One region of the Modestobacter sp. SSW1-42 genome, then DNA from elsewhere that is predicted to be linked to it. Evidence: riboswitches for the same ligand, from Rfam matches in the RefSeq annotation. Region 1 holds a riboswitch; the other holds the start of a gene.
The links. A riboswitch is a leader RNA that binds a small molecule or an ion and turns the genes downstream of it on or off. The one in region 1 is predicted to bind cyclic di-AMP.

Region 2: another riboswitch for cyclic di-AMP. It lies ahead of ACGBYP_RS14220 (transglycosylase family protein); the one in region 1 lies ahead of ACGBYP_RS21135 (M23 family metallopeptidase).

Annotation. Positions count from the first base shown of each region.
Region 1 is NZ_JBISCA010000007.1:64,278-71,561, forward strand. Features, by position in the region: gene ACGBYP_RS21110 (helix-turn-helix domain-containing protein) at 1-160, opposite strand, end outside; gene ACGBYP_RS21115 (helix-turn-helix domain containing protein) at 349-591, shown strand; gene fliL (flagellar basal body-associated protein FliL) at 929-1,411, shown strand; gene ACGBYP_RS21125 (winged helix-turn-helix domain-containing protein) at 1,694-2,308, shown strand; gene ACGBYP_RS21130 (hypothetical protein) at 2,305-2,763, shown strand; cyclic di-AMP (ydaO/yuaA leader) riboswitch at 2,911-3,065, shown strand; gene ACGBYP_RS21135 (M23 family metallopeptidase) at 3,176-4,423, shown strand; gene ACGBYP_RS21140 (peptidoglycan DD-metalloendopeptidase family protein) at 4,647-6,014, opposite strand; gene ACGBYP_RS21145 (M56 family metallopeptidase) at 6,292-7,233, opposite strand; gene ACGBYP_RS21150 (BlaI/MecI/CopY family transcriptional regulator) at 7,230-7,284, opposite strand, start outside.
Region 2 is NZ_JBISCA010000003.1:814,214-821,497, reverse strand. Features, by position in the region: gene ACGBYP_RS14230 (dihydrofolate reductase family protein) at 1-132, opposite strand, end outside; gene treZ (malto-oligosyltrehalose trehalohydrolase) at 136-1,890, opposite strand; gene ACGBYP_RS14220 (transglycosylase family protein) at 2,072-2,788, opposite strand; cyclic di-AMP (ydaO/yuaA leader) riboswitch at 2,792-2,953, opposite strand; gene treY (malto-oligosyltrehalose synthase) at 3,336-5,663, opposite strand; gene glgX (glycogen debranching protein GlgX) at 5,660-7,284, opposite strand, start outside.

The DNA.
Region 1 (7,284 bases):
GCACGGTGAGGGAGTCCCCGTGCTCGTCGTCGACGACCAGGTGGACGACCTCAGGGCCGGGGTGTGTGGCCAGGAAGTCCTTGACGTGCGGCAGTGCCGCGACGGCGGCAGTGATGTCACCGTCATCGGGCATGACCGGGCGGTCCAGCAGTGACGTCATGGCGATCTCCTGATCAGTCAGCGGACGAGGGGCCTCCCGTCCCGCTACGTCCCATCAAACGCAGCAAACGAAGCAACCGCAACAGTTATCGGCGGCTGAGGCTGTGGTGTGACCCGACCGGATGACAAGCTCGATCGCTGTGCGGGCGCAGCGAGGTGATGAGCTCCTGCAGCTTCTAGCGTCGGTGAGTGCCCTACCCGCCGCGGCCGCAGCTGCGGCCCTTGCCGGAGTTCGCCGGTACCCGGGACGCCGCCCACCCGCTGCTACAGGTTCGGCTGGAGACCTTCATCGTCGCCTCCTACCGGGATGGACGCTCGCTGCGCGAGATCGCCGAGCTGGTCGACCGGTCCCAGACCGCGGTCCGCAAGGCCCTGGACAAACATCAGGTGCCCCGCCGGCCAGCAGGCGCACGCCCGGTGGCAGACCAGTAGAGGTGTCCCCGCCGGTCCTGCAGCTGAGAACCCCGGGCCGCCCGATTCAAGAACTCCGGTCAACAGCCGATCCAAAAAGAACAGCGGGGCCACTCGGGGGGCGTCGCTTCAATCGGTGCGGTGGGCAACAACAGCTCGGTTATCGCAGCGGCGTTCTGGCGGTCTCAGGCGACCGATGCCCGCAAAGGCTCCCGACTGAAGGCGGGTGGAGACACCGGCGCAGCCCCGCGGAAGGCCAGACCACCGACCTCAACACCCCGGCGGCGCCGGAGACCGCCACAGACAGCACCACCGAGGACGCCGGACCCGGCGCCTCCGACTCCAGGGGAGGCCACGGATGAGCAAGGACAAGACCACGAAGGACGACAAGCCGGCGGACGAGGACGGCGCCAAGGGCGGCAAGAAGAAGCTGCTCATCATCGGGCTGGTCGCCGTCCTGGCGATCGGTGCCGCGGTGTACTTCTTTGTCTTCAGCGGGAGCGGTGAGGCCGAGGCCGAGCCCGCGCCGGAGGCCGGCACCGTGGTGCTCGCCGTCGAGCCGGTGGCGATCAACCTGGCCGGCGGCAGCTACCTGAAGCTGGGCTTCACGCTGCAGATGTCGGCGGCCTATGACCTGAACGCCGGTGGCGGGCACGGCGGTGGCGGCAAGCCGGACGGCTCGAAGGCGTTGGACATCGCGATCTCGCAGTTCTCCGGCGTGACCCTGACCGACGTGCAGGCCAACCGCGAGGCGATGAAGGCCCACTTCGAGGAGGCCGTCATCGAGGCCTACCACGGGGATGTCTACGAGCTCTGGTACACGGAGTACGTCACTCAGTGAAAGGACCCCTAGCCGTCCCGCCCAAGCTGATGCGCCGCACCTGAAGCATCGCGCCTGGCAGTCCACCCCGCGCCTCTCACGAGGGGCTGTCCCGTACCAGCCGGTGCCGGCTCCCCGGCGCCGGCTGGTCGGCGGTGGGGTCTTCATCTACTGCCTCGACCTGGAGGAGCGAAAGGATGCATCCGTCGGGGGTGGCTGGTTACCGAGGGCTCGCGTCAGCCCTAGCCACTTCCGATTCATGGAAGTATCTTCTCACTTATGAGAAGTAAGTCTCCGTCGCTGATGCCGATCTTCCGGTCGCAGCAACAGGCGGAGCTGCTGACTCAGCTGCATCTGCACCCAGACGCCCAGTACGCCCTCAGCGAGCTGGCGCAGGCGGCACGAGTTCCGCTGAGTACCGCGCACCGGGAGATGGCTCGCCTGGTCGACACTGGCCTGGTCGTCAGCCGCAGTGTCGGCCGCACCCGTCTCTACCAGGCCGACGCCGGTCATCCCGCCGCCCGTGCACTGACCGAGCTGCTGACTCTCACCTTCGGCCCGGCCCAGGTGATCGGCGAGGAGTTCGTCGAGCTGCCTGAGGTGGACTCGGTGCTGCTGTTCGGGTCCTGGGCAGCTCGGTACGCCGGGCAGGACGGCCCACCGCCGGCTGATATCGACGTTCTGATCATCGGCACCCCGCACCGCGCGGCGGTCTACGCCGCCGCCGACCGGGCCGCCGCGCGTCTGCGGCTCCCGGTGAACCCGGCGCTGCGGACACCGGACCAGTGGCGGGCCGCTGAAGACGCACTCGTCGACCAGGTGCACCGCTCCAGCTACTTGACGGTCATCCAGCGCGCCGCCAACCCATCCTCGGAGGCGGCGGCACCGCCGCTGACGGGGATCGGTGAACGGCGATGACCAGCTGGGCCAAGGGCGCAGCGGAGGTCGAGCAGCTCATCGCCGACCGGGAGCTGCAGCGGGCGCCCGGCGCGCAGCTGGCCGCGCAGGCGACCTTGGATCGAGCGCGCCAGCTGCTTACGTCGGCCGGCACGTTGCTGGAGACCGATCCGGGTACCGCCTTCATAATCGCCTACGACGCCGCCCGTCAGGCCGGGGCTGCTGTGCTCGCCCAGCAGGGTCTGCGGGCCACTCACGAAGGTGGCCACATCGTGGTCGAACGCGCACTGCGCGCGCAGTTCGAACCGGGATTCACCGACTTCGGCTACCTGCGCCGTCGCCGCCACGAGTTGGAGTACCCCGGACCCACGGGGCCGGAGATCACCAGTGTCGATGAAGCCCGCCAGGCGCTGACCGATGCCACCGCCATGGTCGAGGCCATTGCCCAGCTGCTGCCTGCACTCGACATCTTCTGAGCTGGCGCGCCTGAGCATGGGGGCGGGTCTGTCGTGCGGAGGCAGGCCGAAGTAGTTGGCCGGCGTTACCGACCTGTGACAACTATCTAGCTTCGTAGTATCGTCTTGCCCGGTCCGAGTGAGCCACGACCTCGCCCCGAGGTCCTCACCCGGACCCCGTCGAACTGCCACCGCTCGCGGTGGCGGACCGGGGACCCATCGTTCCCCTGGGGTGAATCTCGACCGGCCACCGTGCCGCCGCGAGTAGGGCTGTCTCCGGCCCGAACCCGTCAGCTAACTCGGTAGACGGTGAGGGAGAACGGAGCCCGTCGCGTTGGCGACATCGCACGACGTCTTGCACGACCCTGCCCGTCATCGGCCCCACCCGGGCCGGCCCCGCTGGCGCACCCCAGCGCTCGCATCAGCCCTGTCCGTGAGCGCGGCGTTATTGCTGGCTCTCACCGGCCCCGCGGCCCAGGCGGCACCCGGAGCGCCGGCCGCAGCGAGCCAGCCCGAGCTCGCCGCGGCCGAGGCCGCGCTGCGCGACGTCGAGGAGTCCGTGGCGGCAGCCGAGGAGAACCTGCAGCAGCTCACCGTGGAAGCCGAAGCTGTCGCCGACCAGAGCCTGGTCGCCCAGGCCGAGCTGGTCACCGCCCGGCAGCAAGCCGACGCCCGCGTCGCGGAGCTGACCGCTGCCGCCGCGGCCGTCGACCGGGCCCGAGCCGACGTCGCGGCCCTGGGCCGGCGGAGCTACATGGGCGCGGATGCCTATGGCGCTGCCTCGGCGTTCCTCGGCGCGGCCAGCCCCGATGAGGTGCTCGATCGGGCCGCCACCCTAGACCACCTCGGGGAGGCCCGGGCCGAGCAGCTCCAGCAGCTCGAGGTCGTCCAGGTCCAGCAGCAGGCAGCGACCGAGGCGGCCAAGGCCGCGGTGGACGCCCGCGATGCGGCCGCCCAGGCCGCCGCGGAGGCCGAGCGGGTCGCCAACGACAAGCTCGCGGCCGCGCAGCAGACCTACGACGCCGCCGTGGGGGAGAGGGCCGCGCTGGAGCAGCAGCTGCAGCAGGCCCGGGAGCGGCTGGCCACCCTCGCCCGTGAAGCGGCAGCCGCAGCAGCTGCCGAGCAGGACCGCAGCGCCGCAGTCGCGGCCGCAGCAGCTGCCGAGCGGGCCGGTAGCGCCTCGATCCCCGCCGCACCTGGGACGGCCAGCGGGGCCACCGCACCGGCCGAACGGGGCAACCAGGCGGCCTCCCGTGGAAGCGAGCGGAGCGCCGCCGGCACCGGCATCCCGACCACCGGCCGGGTCACCTCCTGCTACGGCACCCGCTCGGGGACCATGCACAACGGCATGGACATCGCCGCCCCGATCGGCACCCCCATCTACGCCCCCGCCGATGGCGTGGTGCTCCAGGCCGGTCCCGCGTCGGGCTTCGGGTTGGCCGTCTACCTGCAGCACGCCGATGGCTCGATCACCCTCTACGGCCACATCGACAGCTACTCCGTCGCCGCCGGCCAGCGGGTGACCGCGGGGCAGCAGATCGCCGCCGTCGGCAACAAGGGCCAGTCCACCGGCGCCCACCTGCACTTTGAGGTGCACCAGGGCGGGCTGTACGTCAACCGCACCAACCCCGTTCCGTGGCTCACCGCCCGCGGCCTGTCGATGGGCGGTGGCTGCGGCTGACCACCCAGCGGGGCCATGGACAGCTGAACCGGTGGCCCCGCCGGGTGATCGGTACTGACGTATCGCCGTGCCCACCCCCCGCCGGCGCGCCGTGAGCGTTTGCAGCGCAGGTGGCCCGTGGCCGAGGAGATAACCCCAGGCCACGGGCCGCCAGCGGCAGGGGGCCCCGGCAGCTGATCAGCAGGCCGGCCGCCAGCTGCCTGACCGGACCGGGTGCTCCAGCTCAGCACCGGCCGCCCATCGAGACCCCGCGGGCGGCCAGCCAGGAGATGGGGTCCACCGCACCGGTGTGCAGACCAGCGGTGTTGACCTGGAAGTGCAGATGCGGACCGGTGGACTGCCCCTTGTTGCCCACCTCGGCGATCACCGTGCCGGCCGACACCCGCTGCCCGGCAGTCACGAAGTAGTCGTTGATGTGCCCATAGACCGACACTGACCCGTCATCGTGCTGCAGGTAGACCGCCAGCCCGTACCCGCTGGCCTCCCCGGCGCGGACCACCCGGCCGGCGGCGGCGGCATAGATCGGGGTGCCGATCGGGGCGGCGATGTCCACGCCGTTGTGCATGACCCCCCAGCGCATCTCGAAGCACGTCGTGAACCGGCCACCGGTCGGGGCCACGCCGCCGCCGGTCACCGGCCGCGGTGCGGGAGCATCGGCGATGTCCGGGGCCGGAGCTGGCTTGGGCCCGGCGGCCGGCTCCGCTGGCTTGGCAGCCGGGGTGCCCGCCTTGACCTGGGGCGTGGTCTGCGCCGCTTGCTTGGACGGCGAGGTGGCCTGTGCTGCCGCCCTGGCCGTGGCGGCGGCCTGCGCCGCCGCCTTGGCGGCCGCGGCGGCCTGAGCCTCAGCCTCGGCCTTCTCCCGCGCCTGCTGCTGCTGCCACGCCTGGTAGGCGTTGCGCTGCCCCTGCAAAGACAGGAGACGGACCTGAGCTTCCTGCAGCTGCGTCTCGATGGTGGCGCGCTGAGCGGCGAGGGCGTCGGCGGCGGCCTGGAAGACCGCGACCTGCTCATCGGCCGCCGCCTTGGCAGCCGAAGCCTGCTCGGCGGCCTGGGCTCGATCGGCGACCGCCGCCCGTGCCCGGGTGTCGGCGTCGACGTGGGCGGTCTCGGCGATCCGCAGGCTCTCCAGCGTGGCGGTGCGCTGATCGGCCAGCAGACGCAGCGTGGCGGCTCCCTCCAGCAGCTGGTCCGGCCCGGTGGCGCTGAGCAGCGCGGCGATGCCGCTGAGGTCCCCGCTGGACATGTACCGCTCCCGCCCCACGGTGGCCACGTCGGCCCGGGCCAGGGTCACCGCCTGCTGCGCGGCCCGCAGCTCGGCCGCGGTCACCACCGCCTGCTCTTCAGCGGCCTCCAGCTCTCCCTGGGCGATGCGGTCGGCCTCGCTGACCGCCTCGGCCTGGACCATCACCCGCTCGAGGTCGCTCTCCGCGCCGGACAGCAGCCCGGCCAGGCGGCCCACCTCGGCGGCGGCCTGCTCCTGACTGGACTGAGCTGCGCTCAGGTCCGCGTCGCTGGGGTTGCTCGGTGCGGCCTGAGCCGAGGCGGCCAGGGGACCGAAGGAGACCGCGGCCACGGCCAGAACGAGCCCCACCGTCCACAGCCTGACCGGCCGCTGCAGGGCGCGGCCGCGACCGGGGCGCACTCCTGCCGGTGAGACGACGCTCCGCTCGGACCGCTGTTGCGGCCGGTCAGCAGCCCTCTGGCGAGGGAGGTTGCTGAACCCACCGCGGCGAAGGTGTCCGGTGCACATCGGCTGTCGTCCTCACATCCCATTGCTACTACTGGTCGTAGTTGCAACGGCAGTAAGGGTGTTCGTCTTGAGGGGGAGAGGCCGCTGTTCAGAGAAGGGCTCGCGGGAAGTGAGTGGATCAGGTGACCGCGCACAGCACGATGTTGAAGCCCAGCCACGTGGTCGCCGCGGGAAGAAGCAGCGCCCCGGTCGCCATCGCCAAGGTCCCCGGCCAGCGGAGAAGATGGCTCATGCGCCACGGGTCGGTGGTTTCCAGCCGGCTGATGCGCAGCTCGGTCAGGCGGGAGGCCATGGCCAGCCCGAAGGGGAGGACCGGCTGTCCGGTCATCCGGCGCAGCGCGACCTGAACGGCCTCGGGCCCGCACCGCCGCGCTGCGTGGGCATCGGCGGCGAGCTCCACCAGGTCCCGAATGGCGGCCGGCGCTGCGCGCAGCAGGGGGCACCAGGGGAGGGCGGCGGCCAGTGTCTCAGCGATCGTCACCAAAGCGTGGTGGTGGCCCCGTAGGTGTGCACGCTCATGCTCCAGCGTCGCTGCGACTGCCTCCGGTGGCAACTGCGCCCGCAGCCCATCCGAGGCGATGATCACCCCGGGACGACCGCTGATGGACATGGCCATCGCCCGGTGGTCAGCGACCCACAGCGGCTCACCGGCCGAGGAGCTCGAGGCCAGCAGTCGCAGCTGCTGTACATGCGGGGCGTGCCGCCGGACCGACCGCACGCGCTTCAGCACCGCTCTGCCCAGGCGCACCACGATGGTCGCGGCCATGATCAGGCTGATGCCGGCGACCGTCTGCTGCCAGGCAGGCACGGTGCCCGTGGTGACCGCGGTCCAGCAGCCCCCCACCAGTTGGATGAGCCCACTGGCCTCGTGCTGGTCCATCGGCAGGGCGAGCAGGCCGATCATGGCCAGGGTCGAGGCGACCAGCCCGACAGACAACAGCGACCAGCCCACCAGCAGGATCGTGGGATCCACCCGCCGCTCAGCCAGCCACAGCAGCGACCGGTGCCCGTAGAGACCCAGAGCGGTTCCGGCGGCCAGAACAGCGAGCATGCCGATCATGAGGTCGCTGCCCGCCGCTCGAGCGCCTCACGCAACACCAAGGACTCCTCA
Region 2 (7,284 bases), on a different contig from region 1:
GTCGACGCGGACGGCGCCGTCGAGCGCGGCGACGAAGTTCACCCGCAGGTGCCGGCCCGCCACGAGCCGGTACGCCCCGGCCAGCTCGGCCTCGGTGCCGAGCGGGCCGGGGTCGGGCAGCAGCCGCTGCACGGGTCAGCGGCGGGTGGACAGCACCGCGGCGCTCTCCGCCGGGAGGGTCACCACGCCGCCGTCGAGGGTGGGCATCTCGCCGCTGGCGAACAGCACCTCGTCGGCGTCGACGTCCAGGTCGATCTCGCGCGGGGAGTCGGACAGGTTGGCCACCACCCGCAGCGAGCCGCGGCGGACGACCAGCCAGCGGTCGGCGTCGTCCCAGCTGACCGCGACGGCGGTGAGGTCGGGGTCGACCAGGTCGGGGTGCGCCCGGCGCAGCGCGATCAGCGCCTTGTGCACGGCGAGCACGTGCGCGTGCGGCTCCTCGGTGAGCTCGGACCAGTCCAGCTTGGACCGGGTGAAGGTCTCCGGGTCCTGCGGGTCGGGCACGACGTCGGCGTCCCAGCCGTGCTCGGCGAACTCGCCGATCCGGCCCTCCGCGGTGGCCTTGCCCAGCTCGGGCTCGGGGTGGCTGGTGAAGAACTGCCACGGCGTCGAGGCGCCCCACTCCTCGCCCATGAACAGCATCGGGGTGAACGGGCTGGTGAGCACCAGCGTCGCGCCGACACCGAGCAGGCCGGGGGAGAGGGAGGCCGAGATCCGGTCACCGACCGCGCGGTTGCCGATCTGGTCGTGGTCCTGCAGGTAGCCCAGGAACTTCCAGCCCGGCAGCGCGTTCGTGTCGACCGGGCGGCCGTGGTGCCGCCGGCGGAAGCTGGACCAGTCGCCGGCGTGGAAGAAGGCGCCGGTGAGCACCTTCGCCAGCCCGCCGAGGCCGCCGGCGGCGAAGTCGGCGTAGTAGCCCTGCGCCTCGCCGGTCAGCTGGGTGTGCAGCGAGTGGTGGAAGTCGTCGCTCCACTGCGCGTCCAGGCCCTTGCCGCCGGCCACGCGGGGCGTGACGAGCGAGGGGTCGTTGAGGTCGCTCTCGGCGATCAGCGTCAGCGGGCGGCCCTCGGCGACGGAGAGCTTCTCGACCTCCTGGGCCATCTCCTCGAGCACGTGGGTGGCCCGCTCGTCGACCAGCGCGTGGACGGCGTCGAGCCGCAGCCCGTCGACGTGCATGTCGCGCAGCCACATCAGCGCGTTGTCGATGATGTAGCGGCGGACCTCGTCGGAGTCGGGGCCGTCCAGGTTGATCGCGTTGCCCCAGCTGTTCGCACCCGCGGCGAAGATGGGGAAGAACTCCGGCAGGTAGTTGCCCGAGGGCCCGAGGTGGTTGTAGACGACGTCCTGGATGACGCCGATGCCGCGCTGGTGGCAGGCGTCGACCAGTCGCTGGTAGCCCGCCGGGCCGCCGTAGCTCTCCTGCACCGCGTACCAGGCGACCCCGTCGTAGCCCCAGTTGTGGGTGCCGTTGAAGCCGTTGACCGGCAGCAGCTCGACGAAGTCGACACCCAGGTCGACCAGGTGGTCGAGGTTGCGGACGGCGGCGTCGAACGTCCCCTCGCGGGTGAAGGTGCCCACGTGCAGCTCGTAGACGACGCCGCCGGCGAGCGGGCGGCCGGTCCAGGCGCGGTCGCCCCAGCTGTAGGACGACGGGTCGTACCGGCGGGACAGGCCGTGGACGCCGTCGGGCTGGCGGCGGGACCGGGGGTCGGGGCGCGCCGGCTCGGTGTCGTCGAGCAGGAAGCCGTAGTCGGACTCGGGCTCGGCCGGCGCGGTCACCCGCCACCAGCCGGCGTCGTCCCGCTCCATGTCGTGCACCTGCCCGTCGAGCTGGAGGCGCACCCGCTGGGGCAGCGGGGCCCAGACGGAGAACTCGACGGGCTGGGGCATGGAGGACCTCCGGAGCGGTGGTGCGGGGGAGTGGGAGAGCGGCTGGATCATGCCCGCCCACACGCGGTCGAACCGTCGCCCTCGTCACCGGGTGCCCGGGACGGCGAACGGCCGGGCACCCCCACGCTGGGGTGCCCGGCCGTTCGTGCCGTGCGGGTCCGGGGCAGGCCCGGCAGGTGGGTCAGACGGCGAGCAGCTGACCGACGTGGATCATGTTCGGGTTGCTGACGATGCCGCGGTTCTTCGCGTACAGCGACTGCCAGGAGGTGCCGTTGGCGGCCGCGATCTTGCCGAGGGTGTCGCCCGGCTTGACCGTGTAGTTGCCAGCGGCCGGCGCCTGGCGGGTGGAACGGGTGGCGGCGGCGTTCTTGCGCTCCGCGGACGCCTTGGGGGCGGCCTTCGGGGTCGCGGCCTGGGCCTTGGGGGCAGCCTGCGCCTTGGGGGCGGCCTGGGCCTTCGGGGCGGCCTTGGGCGCCTCGGCCTTGGGGGCGGGGGCGGCCTTCTGCTCGGCCACGGCGGTGGTGCCGCCGGTCAGGCGCTTGCCGCAGGTCGGCCATGCGCCGACGCCCTGGCCGACGAGGACCTTCTCGGCCACGGCGATCTGCTCGGCGGCGGAGGCCTGGTCGGCGCGCGGCGCGTAGGCAGTGCCGCCGTAGCCGGCCCAGGTGCTCTGGGAGAACTGCAGGCCGCCGTAGTAGCCGTTGCCGCTGTTGATGCTCCAGTTGCCGCCCGACTCGCACTGGGCGACGCCGCTCCAGTCGTGCTCGGCGGCGGATGCCGTCGCGGTGCCGATGCCGACCGAGGCACCGAGACCGAGAGCGGCGGCCCCGACGGTGACCACGCCGCCGCGCAGGGCACGACGGACGAGGGCCGGACGGGACTGAGAGTGCTTGGACATGCGTGTTCCTCCGATCACCGCCTGCGAGGTGAGCTGTCGGGTTCGGGCGATCGGTGCCCGGCCGCAGATCTGCGGCTTCACCCCGTAGACGCGCGGCGCTGGGTGGGCGGCGCGTCGGATGTGGGTCCCCCGCCCCCGTCCGGAAGGGTCTGGTTGAGGTCACCGGCGGACGGGGCTGAGCGGTCCGGTGCCGCGCTCGGCCAGGAAGGCCCGAACGCGAGGACGACGGTAGGTGGACAACTGCCAACTGGCGAGCGGCGTGTCGCAGATCGACGGCGCGTCGCGCCGAGAATGTGGCGACATGCGCAGTATCGCGTGCGCTCCGAGACCGTTCCGTTACAGACGGTCGACAAATCGACTCCTCGACATGTGGCGGGGACCGGGCTCCGCCAAGGGCCCGGGCACCATCTGTTGCGGGTGTCCGCGTCAGCGCGCACGACCGGTGGTGCCGCGAACGGGTGGGTGCCCCCGACGCGCACCGGCCCCCTCGACGTGTCGTCGAGGGGGCCGGTGATGCCCTGTGGCCGGGAGGCCGCGGGACCTCGCGTCAGTCGCGGACGAGCAGCGCCACCGGCAGCGCGGAGAGCAGCTCGCCGAGCGGGATGCCCGAGGCGTCGGAGACGACCCGGGTGCCGGTGAGCAGGTCCCGCCACGCCCCGGTGGACAGCGCGAGCGTCGTGTCGCCCCAGCCGGTGGTCGCCAGCCGGGCCGGCAGCCGGGTGGCCACGGTCACGACGTCACCGCGGTCGAACGCGACCACGTGGTCGGCGGCCGCGCCGGTGGCCGTCAGCGGGGTGTACCCGGCGAAGGCCTCCGGGTGGTCGCGGCGGTGCCGCAACGCGCGGGAGACCACCAGCAGCTTCGCGGCACCGGTCTCGTCGACCTCCGGCACCCACCCGCCGTCGAGCCGCGCGAGCAGGTCGCGCCGCAGGTCGTAGTCGACCGGACGGCGGTTGTCCGGGTCGACCAGCGAGAAGTCCCACAGCTCGGTGCCCTGGTAGACGTCGGGCACCCCGGCGATGGTCAGCTGCAGGAGCTTCTGCGCGAGCGAGTTGCTGTACCCCAGCGGGGCGATCCGCTGCACGAACGCGGTGATCTCGGCGTTCGTGGTGGCGTCGTCGAAGGCGGCGTCGACCAGGGCGTGCAGCTGGTCCTCGAACTCCTGCACCGGGTTGGTCCAGGTGGTGGAGGTGCCGGCCTCGCGGGCGGCCTTCTCCACGTAGGCGTGCGCCCGCTCGCGGGACAGCGGCCACGCGCCCACCAGGTTCTGCCACACCAGGTGCGCGAGGGAGGCGTCGGCCAGCGGGTGCCGGGCGATGAGGCCCCGGACCAGCGCGGCCCACTCGTCCGGGAGCTCGGCCAGCACCGCCAGCCGGCTGCGGACGTCCTCGCTGCGCTTCGTGTCGTGCGTCGACAGCGTCGTCATGGACGCCGGACGGCGCTCCGCGCGGCGCTGCTGCGCCTCGTGGAACGCAGCGACCGTCGTCCCGAACTGCGCCGGGTCGCCGCCGACCTCGTTGAGCGCGACGAACCGCGCCCACCGGTAGTAGGCGCTGTCCTCGACGCCCTTGGCCATGACCGGGCCCGAGGTCTGCTCGAACCGGGTGGCCAGCTCGGTGCCGGCGCTGCCCAGCAGGGGGTGCAGGGCGTCGACGGCGGCGGCCAGCTCCGGTCGCCGCTCCTTGACCGCGGCCACCGTCTCGTCGAGGTGGGCGCGGCCGTCGGGCAGGTAGCTGCGGTAGACCGGGAAGCTCGCCAGCAGCTCGGCCAGGCCCTCGGTCACCTGGTCGGCCGGCACGCCCGGCAGGTCGCCGACGATGCGCTGCAGCCGGGCCACCTCCGAGCCGAGCATGCCGTCGGTGACCTCGCGCTTGCAGTCGTGCACCAGCTGGGCGTAGTCGACGGGCCCGCCGGCCAGCTCGGTGTCCAGCGCGGTGAACGCCGCCTCGCCGGCCGGGTCGACGAGCACCTCGTCGACCTCGGACAGGGCGTCGTAGCCCGTCGTCCCGGCGGTCTTCCAGGAGCCGGGCATCTCCTCGCCCGGCTCGAGGATCTTCTCCACGACGGTCCACCGGTCACCGGTGGCCTCGGCCAGCCGGTCCAGGTAGCCCTTCGGGTCGGCCAGACCGTCGGGGTGGTCGATCCGCAGCGCGTCGACCGAGCCGTTCTCGACCAGCTCGACGATCAGCGCGTGGGTGGCCCGGAAGACCTCCGGGTCCTCCACACGCAGGCCGGCGAGGGTGTTGATCGCGAAGAACCGGCGGTAGTTCAGCTGGTCGTCGGCGCGCCGCCAGTCGACGAGCTCGTAGTGCTGGCGGTCGTGCACCTCCTGCGGGGTGCCCTCGCCGGTCCCCGGGGCGATCGGGAAGCGGTTGTCGTAGTAGCGCAGCTCCCCGTCGACGAGCTGCAGCTCGGAGACGTCGTCCGCGCTGCCCAGGGTCGGGATGCGGATCCTGCCGCCGCCGAAGTCCCAGTCGATGTCGAAGGCGTCGGCGTGCGCGCTGTCGCGGCCGTGCTGGAGCACGTCCCACCACCAGCCGGACTCGTGCGCGTCGGCCACGCCCATGTGGTTGGGCACCAGGTCCAGCACCAGGCCGAGGCCGTGCTCGTGCAGCTGGGCCACGAGCCGGTCGAAGCCGGCCCGCCCGCCGCGCGGCTCGTCGATGTGCGCGTGGTCGGTGGTGTCGTACCCGTGCGTGCTCCCCGCCGCCGAGCGCAGCAGCGGCGAGGAGTACGCGTGGGTGACGCCCAGGTCGGCCAGGTAGCCGGCCACCGCCGCGGCGTCGTCGAGGGTGAAGTCGGCGGTCACCTGGAGCCGGTAGGTGCCCGCGGGCACCTCCCGCCGTCGGTTCGCGTCGGTGGCCGGCCCGGTCACGGCGCGGCCTGCAGGACGACGGTGGCGCGCGGGGCGATGGTCAGGGTCTCGCCGGCCTTCACGGTCACCGGCTCGACCTCGCCCAGCTCGGCGGTGTCGACGACGACCGTCCAGCCCTCGGCGTAGTCGTCGCTGGGCAGCGTGAACTCGATCGCCTCGTGGTGGGCGTTGAAGGCCAGGTAGAAGCAGTCGTCCACCAGGTCCTCGCCGCGCTCGTCGGTCTCGCGGATGCCGTGGCCGTTGAGGTACATGGCCATCGACTTGGCGTAGCCGGCGTCCCAGTCCTCGTCGCTCATCAGCTCACCGGCCGGCGTCAGCCAGGCGATGTCCTGGACCGGGTCGCCCTCCTCGCGGCGCACCGGACGGCCGTGGAAGAACCGCCGGCGGCGGAACGTCGGGTGGTCGGTGCGCAGCTTGGTGACCAGCTTGGTGAACTCGAGCAGGCCCTCGTCGACGTTCTCCCAGTCGATCCAGGTGATCTCGTCGTCCTGGCAGTAGCCGTTGTTGTTGCCGCCCTGCGTGCGGCCCAGCTCGTCGCCGTGCAGCAGCATCGGGACGCCCTGGCTGAGCATCAGCGTGGCGATGAAGTTGCGCCGCTGCTGCCCGCGCAGCGCCAGGATCTCGGCGTCGTCGGTCTCACCCTCGACGCCGCAGTTCCAGCTGCGGTTGTGGCTCTCGCCGTCGTTGTTGCCCTCGCCGTTGGCCTCGTTGTGCTTCTCGTTGTAGGAGACGAGGTCGTTGAGGGTGAAGCCGTCGTGGGCGGTGACGAAGTTGATGCTCGCCACCGGGCGCCGGCCGGAGTGCTGGTAGAGGTCGGCCGAGCCGGAGATGCGGCTGGCGAACTCGCCGATGGTGGCGTCCTCGCCGCGCCAGAAGTCGCGGACGGTGTCGCGGTACTTGCCGTTCCACTCGGTCCACAGCGCCGGGAAGTTGCCGACCTGGTAGCCGCCGTCGCCGATGTCCCAGGGCTCGGCGATGAGCTTGACCTGGCTGACGATCGGGTCCTGGTGGCAAAGGTCGAAAAAGGCCGACAGCCGGTCGACCTCGTGGAACTGGCGGGCCAGGGAGGAGGCCAGGTCGAAGCGGAAGCCGTCGACGTGCATCTCGGTGACCCAGTAGCGCAGCGAGTCCATGATCAGCTGCAGCGACTGCGGGGTCGCGACGTTCAGCGAGTTCCCGGTGCCGGTGGTGTCCATGTAGTACTGCTTGTCGTCCTCGACGAGGCGGTAGTACGCCGCGTTGTCGATGCCGCGGAAGGACAGCGTCGGGCCCATGTGGTTGCCCTCGGCGGTGTGGTTGTAGACCACGTCGAGGATGACCTCGATGCCCGCCTCGTGCAGGGCCCGGACCATGCCCTTGAACTCCTGGACCTGCTGGCCGTCGGTGTCCTGCGCGTACTCGTTGTGCGGCGCGAAGAAGCCGATCGTGTTGTAGCCCCAGTAGTTGCGCAGGCCCTTCTGCAGCAGGGTGTCGTCCTGCACGAACTGGTGCACCGGCATCAGCTCGATGGCGGTGATGCCCAGGCTGGTGAGGTGCTCGATCACGGCCGGGTGCGCGACGCCGGCGTAGGTGCCGCGGAGGTCCTCGGGCACGCGGGGGTGCGTCATGGTCAGGCCCTTGA